DNA from 2 places in the Thermanaeromonas toyohensis ToBE genome. Region 1 is predicted to be linked to the other one. Evidence: riboswitches for the same ligand, from Rfam matches in the RefSeq annotation. Region 1 holds a riboswitch; the other holds the start of a gene.

Region 1 (3,733 bases):
CCCTCCGGCCCGAATCTTAAGGTTAGAAGGAATACCTATTGAGGAAGTTCTATCACCGGTAACGTTGGGTGAATTAACCGATAAACTGAGACAACTAGGTGTCGTACATGGTATCGATTGGGAAACTATAAGGAGCCTGTTTGTCAACCCAGAAGAGAAAGAAGTAATTATAGCTAGAGGTACCCCTCCAGAACCTGGTCAAGATGCCAAAATTGAACTCCTTTTCAGTTTAGAGGAAAAAATAAAGATAGAGGGCTCTACGGAAGAGAAAGTAGACTTGCTCCAGCGTTTTGTTTATACTTCTGCCGTACCAGGCCAGGTTCTCGCCCGCAAGCATCCTGCTCAACCTGGAAAACCTGGCCGGGATCTAAAAGGAAATATAATCCTTCCCCCCGAACCCCAAGATGTAGCCTTGAAAGCTGGGGAGGGCACTACATTAACAAAGGAAGGATTAGAAGTTGTAGCTGCCAAACCAGGTAGGCCGGTAGCCATCCATATACCTAGAGGAATGGAGATAAAGATCATTAATGTATTGCATCACGATGAAGACGTCGATAAGTCCTCTGGTCACATCATATTTGCAGGCGATATTATAGTCAAGGGTAATGTACTAGAGGGGATGCGGGTCGAAGCGGGAGAAAGCGCCGTCATAGAGGGCACGGTTTCTGGAGCCAGTATCAAAGCCCAGGATTCTGTAGTGATCAAGGGCAACGTCCACGCTTCAACTATAATCGCTGGAGAGAAGTTCGCTCTCCTAAGGAACGGTCTTCCCCTCCTAAAGAGGATATCATCTCAGATAGAAGAGCTATTTCTGGCCCTCAACCAGCTTAAAGAGAAGTACACAGGAAGCACCATCGGCCCTTTAGTCAAATTGTTGCTTGAACGGAAGTATCCTGGTATTCCAGCATCTATTCAGGTCCTTAGAGAGTACGTCAAGAAGCTCCCCTTTGAGTATCCTCCCCTCACCCGGTTTTTAAATAACATGGAGTATAAGTTAGTACGCCTACCCCTTGCCATAGTCAGCATCGAAGAGATAGAGGAACTGTACAATGAGGCTATGGAATTGCTAGGCCATATTCAAATCCAGGACAAAACAGAAAACGGCAACGTGACTGTGGGCTATGTGCTTAACTCCAAAATTATCGCCTCAGGAAGCGTAACTGTAAGCCGTATAGGTTGTGACAATTCTTATATCGAAGCAGGAAAAAAGGTTATAATCCATGGCGCCTTTAGAGGCGGGGAAATAAAGGCAGGAGAGGATGTGTACGTAAGGGAACTGGGCACCCGGGGCGGAGCCAAAAGTACAGTCACGGTACAGGAAAAAGGCGTAGTCACTATCGAACATGCCTATGAAAATAGTTTTGTAAAAATAGGTGTCCGAATCTATCCCTTCACCAGGGAAGAAAGAAAAATAAGGCTTCGCCTTAACGCGGAAGGTGAAATAGATGTTATACCTTGGAGGTAAAAGAGCTTGGATTCAGGGCGGCCAAAATACCTGCGGTTTTTCGACAAATTTCTCCTTGATCTTCAAACAATGCAAGGGATAATTTTAACTTAAAAAGAGGATTTTTAGACATAATGTCGAATAAAATAACAGCAAAATAAAATAAGAGATAAGGGCTGAGTAAGTTAGAAGGCTACAGGAAAGGTACGTTATCTGCACCGAGAAGGGCAAACCGTTCGAAAGGGCGGGGCGCAAAGTCATGGGCCTAAGGCGGGATCTAAGCTAAGGCTGCCAGGCTGCCGGTGCATCGAGGTAGGAGGGAGCAGAAACGTGCTCCCTTTTATTTTAAGCTTATTTTAAGCCTAATTTTAGATTTAAGTTTATTTAACTTAAAGCAAGATAAGTCATAACTACCAAAAATTAAGAAGGAGGCAACACCTATGGCTATTACCTCTACCAAAACATTAGAACCTTTACCTACGGGCAGCCGAGGGGTATATAGGGATACTTCTAAGACTGAACTAGTAAAGGAGGGAGATAAGAAAGAGATAGAAGCGCGCAGGAGGCAGGCTCGAACCTTTGCCAAGCAGCAACAGATAGCTGAGCGGATAGCTAGTGCAACAGAACAACTTTCTTCTGGAGTTGAACAGGCTTCAAGTGCTGTAGAAGAATTGCGCAGCGCTATGGAACAAATAGCCAGCGGAGCTCAGGAGGCTAGCAGTGCTACCGAGCAGTCTTTGGCTGCCATACAGGTTATTGGCGAGGCGGCGAAAATCTCTGTAAAGCAGGCACGGGAGTCGCTGTCCCGTTGTGAAGCCATAAGGGATTTAGTAAACCGCACATCTCAAGACATCGAAGAACTGATCCAAGGTGTAGACGATAGCGCTGCTAGAAGCGAAGAATCGGCCAGACTGGTGGCAAGGCTGGAAGAAGAAGCGGCCAAGATTGGTGAGATTGTTAGGACTGTCGTAAGGATCGCTGACCAAACTAACCTTTTGGCTCTAAATGCTGCGATTGAGGCCGCACGGGCTGGGGAACACGGCCGTGGTTTTGCCGTAGTAGCCGACGAAGTAAGGACCCTGGCAGAAACTTCCGAGAAAGCAGCCAGTGATATACGGAAGATAGTGGATAGCGTGCAAGAAGATGTACGGATAGTGGCGGAAGCTATTAATAAAGCAGCCGAGGTAGCTAGAGGTGAAACAGAAAAGGGCAAAGTTATAACTGATGAGCTTAAGAAGATAGCTAGCTCCGTAGTCAACGTAGTAGAGAGTGCAACTAGGATCGAACAGCTAATTACTGAAGTAGAAAAGGCAGTGGCTGAATTCCAAAAGGGAAGCGAGCAAATAGCAGCTACTGCTGAAGAGCAAGCCAGCGCAACTGAGCAAGCTTTACAAGGGGTTGAGCAGCAGGCCCATGCGCTGGCCGAGATAAGTGCTAGTACCAATAATTTAGCAGATCTAGCTGATACGCTTAAGCATTCAACTGATATCGTTAAATCAGCCGAGTCTCTTGCAGCAGCAGCGGAAGAATTATCCTCAGCAATTGAAGAGGCCAGCCGTTCAGCAGAAGAGATCAACGCAGCTCTAAATCAAATAGCGAAGTCGGCAGAGCAACAGGCTTCGGCTTCCGAAGAAGCCTCTAGTGCTATCAAACAAATAGAAAGATCCATGGGGGTAATTGCCAAGGAAGCAGAAGAGTCTAAAGTAGCAACACAGGAGCTTAATGACCTGCTGGCTGCTAATAAAGTAAGGGTGAATGAGCTTATTGAAGGCATAAGACGGGCGGCATCGACTAACCTTGAGAACGTACAGAAGGTCAACCAACTTGAGCGAAACGCCCGGATGATAGATAAAATAGTGGATACAATTGCCAGCGTAAGTATCCAGACCAACATGCTGGCTGTAAGCGGAGCTATAGAAGCGGCGAGGGCAGGAGAGTACGGTAAAGGGTTTGCCGTGGTGGCCTCAGATATCCGCAACCTTGCCCAAGAGAGTGCCCGTAACGCTGAACAGATTAAAGAAATGGTAAAAGGTATCCAGGAGCAGATAATGAATGTCCTCCGGGACATTACTACCATCGGAGAAGTTGTTCAGAAAGAAGCTGAAAAAGCCCAGAAAACAGTCGCTGACCTCGATGCCATTGAAGCTGACATGCGAGTAGTGCTTGAAGGAGTACAGATAGTCAAGAAGCAGGCCGACGAAAGCCTGTTAAGGGTGGAAGAAACAGCCAAAGGGGTAGAGCAGATAGCCACGTCTGCTCAAGAGGCCAGTAAAGCTGCCCAAGAAGCAG
Region 2 (3,733 bases), 1.4 Mb from region 1:
CCTGGCAGATAAATTTAACCTTTACCTTGGCCAGTACGGACATCCCCCTTTAGGCGCCCTGTCCAGCCCGCGGCCGACGCCGGTGCCAGCCTAAAAATTCCTTTACCCTGGTAACCGTAAGGTTAAGTATCTGGTCCTCGTTTATTCCTGCACCCCGCACTACCTGCCAGGCCCGCATGAAATTACCCACAGCCGTAAATACATGGGCATCGCTAGATAATACTACAGGAGCCTTATATTTCTTAGCTAACTGGGCCAAGAGTTGGCAACGGGGTAGGCTCCCCGGGCGACTATAGAAAAAGGAATTATTGTTAAATTCTAGGGCCTTACGGTTAGCTGCTGCGGCCTGGGCGATAGCCTCCAGATCCAAGGGAAAATCCGGATTCCCTGGATGGACCAGAACATGTACGTGGGGATTGGCCAAGACAGCCAAAGCTGCACGGGTGTATTCTTCTTGGGAACGGCCATCAAAGCCTGTAGCTACATGAAAGCCAGCGAGCACTATATCGAGCTTTTCTAAAAGGTTTTCCGGTATATCCAAGTGGCCTTCTTCATCGATAATATTAGCCTCTACCCCCCTTAATATCTCTACTTCCCCTATTTTACGGGGTAACGAAATTAAATTGTGGAAATAATATTCATGGGGTCCTCCGGGCATAGCCAGGCCGTGATCGGTGATGGCTATCATTTTTAACCCCTTGGCCTGGGCTGCTTCCGCAAGCTCCTTAACTGTGCTATAAGCGTGGCCGCTGGCTATAGTGTGGGTATGAAGATCGGCCTCGCAATACATCTTTTTCCGCTCCTTTACTTTTAAATGCGATTTTCTATCTACAAGTATAGCGCAAAGACAATACCTTGTCCTTCTGTTTAACAAAAATTTAGCAAAGAGATTTTGCTTTAGAATAAATATTATCCTATGCTCCGGGTAATAATAATAGCGTCAGGGTCCATAAGGGCCGAGCCCAGGAGATGGCCGGGTCCGCAAGGGCTCGGCCATCTCCGGCCAAAGGTCGGTACCGGGTCAAAAAGGCTCGGTACCGGCTGGCGGGAAGATCAAGGATAAGTCCGTCAAGGCTTGCCCCTAGTCCGAAGGATTAGGGGCAGGTCGGCAAGGATGATCCTTGGTCGAGCTAAGACAATTTAAGGTGCCGCAGGCAACCTTTAAAGGCTAGAGGTCGAACAAGATCGAGAGACCTTGTTCGGCTTCTCAGGTACTTTAAATTGTCGAGCTAAGGTTAGCATAGGTTCCGTAAGGGTCTATACCCGCCGAAAGGCTGGTATGGGCTCTGTAGGGATGTGTGTTAGCCGGTGTTAAGGTCCTTATGGGCTCTTTAAAAGGAAGGCCGCAAGATCGCGGCCTTCTTTGCTTTTGTTTTGGCAAGGTAAAAAAACGCCCAGAGAAATCTCTGGGCTAAGCTTAAGGTTTATATAAAAAAGGAGGTCAGAGGACGCTTGTAGTAAAGGGCTAGCGGGCTGTTCATTGATATCATAACTCATTACTGTTAAGTTTCCGTGTTGTTACGTTTAAGATCAGATTAATTTTTTCCGGTCTTAAGACCTGCCGGCCCTTAAGGAACCCTGCAGTAAGGGAAAAAAAGGCCTCTACAACTTGAGGATCAAATTGGCTACCACTACATTCCTCTAGCTCCCGCAGGGCTGCGCTTAAGCCGCGGGCTTCTTGGTAAGGCCGCCGTGAGGTCATGGCGTCAAAGGCATCAGCCAGGGCTATTATCCTAGCTCCTAGGGGTATCTTCGTGCGGGATAGCCCATAATAACCCCTACCATCCCATCTTTCATGGTGGTAAAGGATTATTTCCTTAATAGGCTGCCAAGGAAAGGTATCCGGTAGAAGGTGGCACCCTTCCTCCGGGTGTTTATACATCTTTTCCCACTCCGCAGGGGTAAGCTGACCCTTCTTATGTAATATAGCCCGGGGAATTTTGAGTTTGCCGATATCGTGAAATAGAGCGCCTAAAAAAATCTTCTCCACTTCTTGGTACTCTAATCCAAGCTCCATGGCTACCTGGCGAGCAGTAACGGCTACATGCAGGCAATGGTAGTAAGTGAGGCGCGAATGTCTAAACAAATCCTCAAGCAATGCGCTAACGGCGTAGGCGTCCACTTAAGGACATCCTCTCTTAAATTCTTTTTAATAAAACAAAATAACCTTGCTTCAGAGCAAGGCTCGCCAGGGTCACTTATACCCCTTAAGAGCTGGCAGCCTGGCGATCATAGCCTCCCTTTAGAGGAGCTAACCCCTTAAAGGGAAAAGCCTTAGACCCATGGCTTTGTGCCCCTGCCTTTCGACAGGTTTACCCTGAAGCAGCTCTTATTTCGAGATTTTTTTTGTGGTGGTAAATTTGTTCGACGCCGTTAGCCAAAATCCTCCTTAATCTGGTAGATTCCCACTCTTTCCCACAAAAATATCCAGTTCTAGCTCCCGGGCTAAAAGATACAGATATTTTTTAGCGCAGCGGCGACAGAGGGTCTGCCCCCAAACCTGTATTAAATCCACCTCACAACCGCAAAAAGTGCAAGCCCGCTGGGGGAATCCCTTGCGGATATACCACTGTCCGTCCTCCCGGAGGAGAAACTCTACTTCTTCCCCCGCCCGGATCTCTAGTTGCTGCCTCATTTCAGTGGGTAAAGTAACCCTACCCTTCTCATCCACCACCCGACGGTAAACTATCTCCCGGGACCCTCCTAAAGTCCCCACTACCTTACCTTCTCGTAACTCCTTCACCCCCTTCCTCCCCTTCGGCTATAGGGAGTATAAAGTAAAAGGTACTACCTTGCCCTACTTGACTATGGACTCCTACCGTCCCACCATGGGATTCTACCATATGCTTTACAATAGATAACCCCAAGCCTGTACCCCCAAGTTCCCGGGAACGGGCCTTATCCACCCGGTAAAACCGTTCAAAGACCCGAGGCAAGCTTTCCTTCGGGATCCCTATGCCGGTATCCCGCACCTCCACCCGTATCTTAGATCCTTCCCGCTCTGCAGCTACAGTTACCGAACCACCCCTCGGAGTATATTTGATCCCGTTATCTAAAAGGTTAAGGAGAACCTGTTCTAGAAAGTTTTCCGGGAACTTCAAAAGGGGAAGGTCGGGAGGAAGTTCTACTTTAAGTTCCACTCCTTTGTCCTGTGCCAGGGGCCCTACCACCTCCAGGACCCGGCTTAAGGTTTCCTTTAGAGAGGCTCCCTTAACCACCTTTTCTGGTTTCTGGTGTTCAAGCCGGGAAAGGGTGAGGAGATCCTCTATTAACTGCTGCAAACGCTGGGCCTCACTATTTATGATGGTTAAAAAGCGGCGGCTTATCTTCTCATCCTCCAGGGCCCCTTCTAGCAAGGTCTCTACAAAACCCCGGATAGAAGTCAAGGGGGTTCTAAGCTCGTGGGATACATTGGCCACAAATTCAGTGCGCATCTGTTCCAAACGCCTCAGTTCCGTAATATCCCGGATGGAAAGAACTGCCCCTACTATCCTGCCCTGTTCAGTAGTTATGGGAGCACCGTGGACTTTAAATACCCGGGAAGAGGTTGGAAATAAACGAAGTTCAGCCTCCCGTGTCTCCCCTTTATCCAAAATATCCTTGGCGAGGCTATCCATCTCATGGTTACGGATCACCTCCAGAAGATACTTGCGCACCACCTCGTCCTCTCTTTTCTTAAGCATCTCTTCTGCTGCAGGGTTCACAAACATCACCCGGCCCACCTGGTCCACTG

What was found. A riboswitch is a leader RNA that binds a small molecule or an ion and turns the genes downstream of it on or off. The one in region 1 is predicted to bind cyclic di-GMP.
Region 2: linked by a shared signal. The riboswitch ahead of B9A14_RS00070 (HD-GYP domain-containing protein) and the one ahead of B9A14_RS10050 (methyl-accepting chemotaxis protein) in region 1 are both predicted to bind cyclic di-GMP.

The regions. Positions count from the first base shown of each region.
Region 1 is NZ_LT838272.1:1,941,399-1,945,131, reverse strand. Features, by position in the region: gene B9A14_RS10055 (FapA family protein) at 1-1,465, shown strand, start outside; cyclic di-GMP riboswitch class I at 1,661-1,748, shown strand; gene B9A14_RS10050 (methyl-accepting chemotaxis protein) at 1,885-3,733, shown strand, end outside.
Region 2 is NZ_LT838272.1:13,608-17,340, reverse strand. Features, by position in the region: gene radA (DNA repair protein RadA) at 1-34, opposite strand, end outside; gene B9A14_RS00075 (phosphatase) at 50-790, opposite strand; gene B9A14_RS00070 (HD-GYP domain-containing protein) at 1,487-2,122, opposite strand; cyclic di-GMP riboswitch class I at 2,214-2,327, opposite strand; gene B9A14_RS00065 (AbrB/MazE/SpoVT family DNA-binding domain-containing protein) at 2,390-2,743, opposite strand; gene pnpS (two-component system histidine kinase PnpS) at 2,721-3,733, opposite strand, start outside.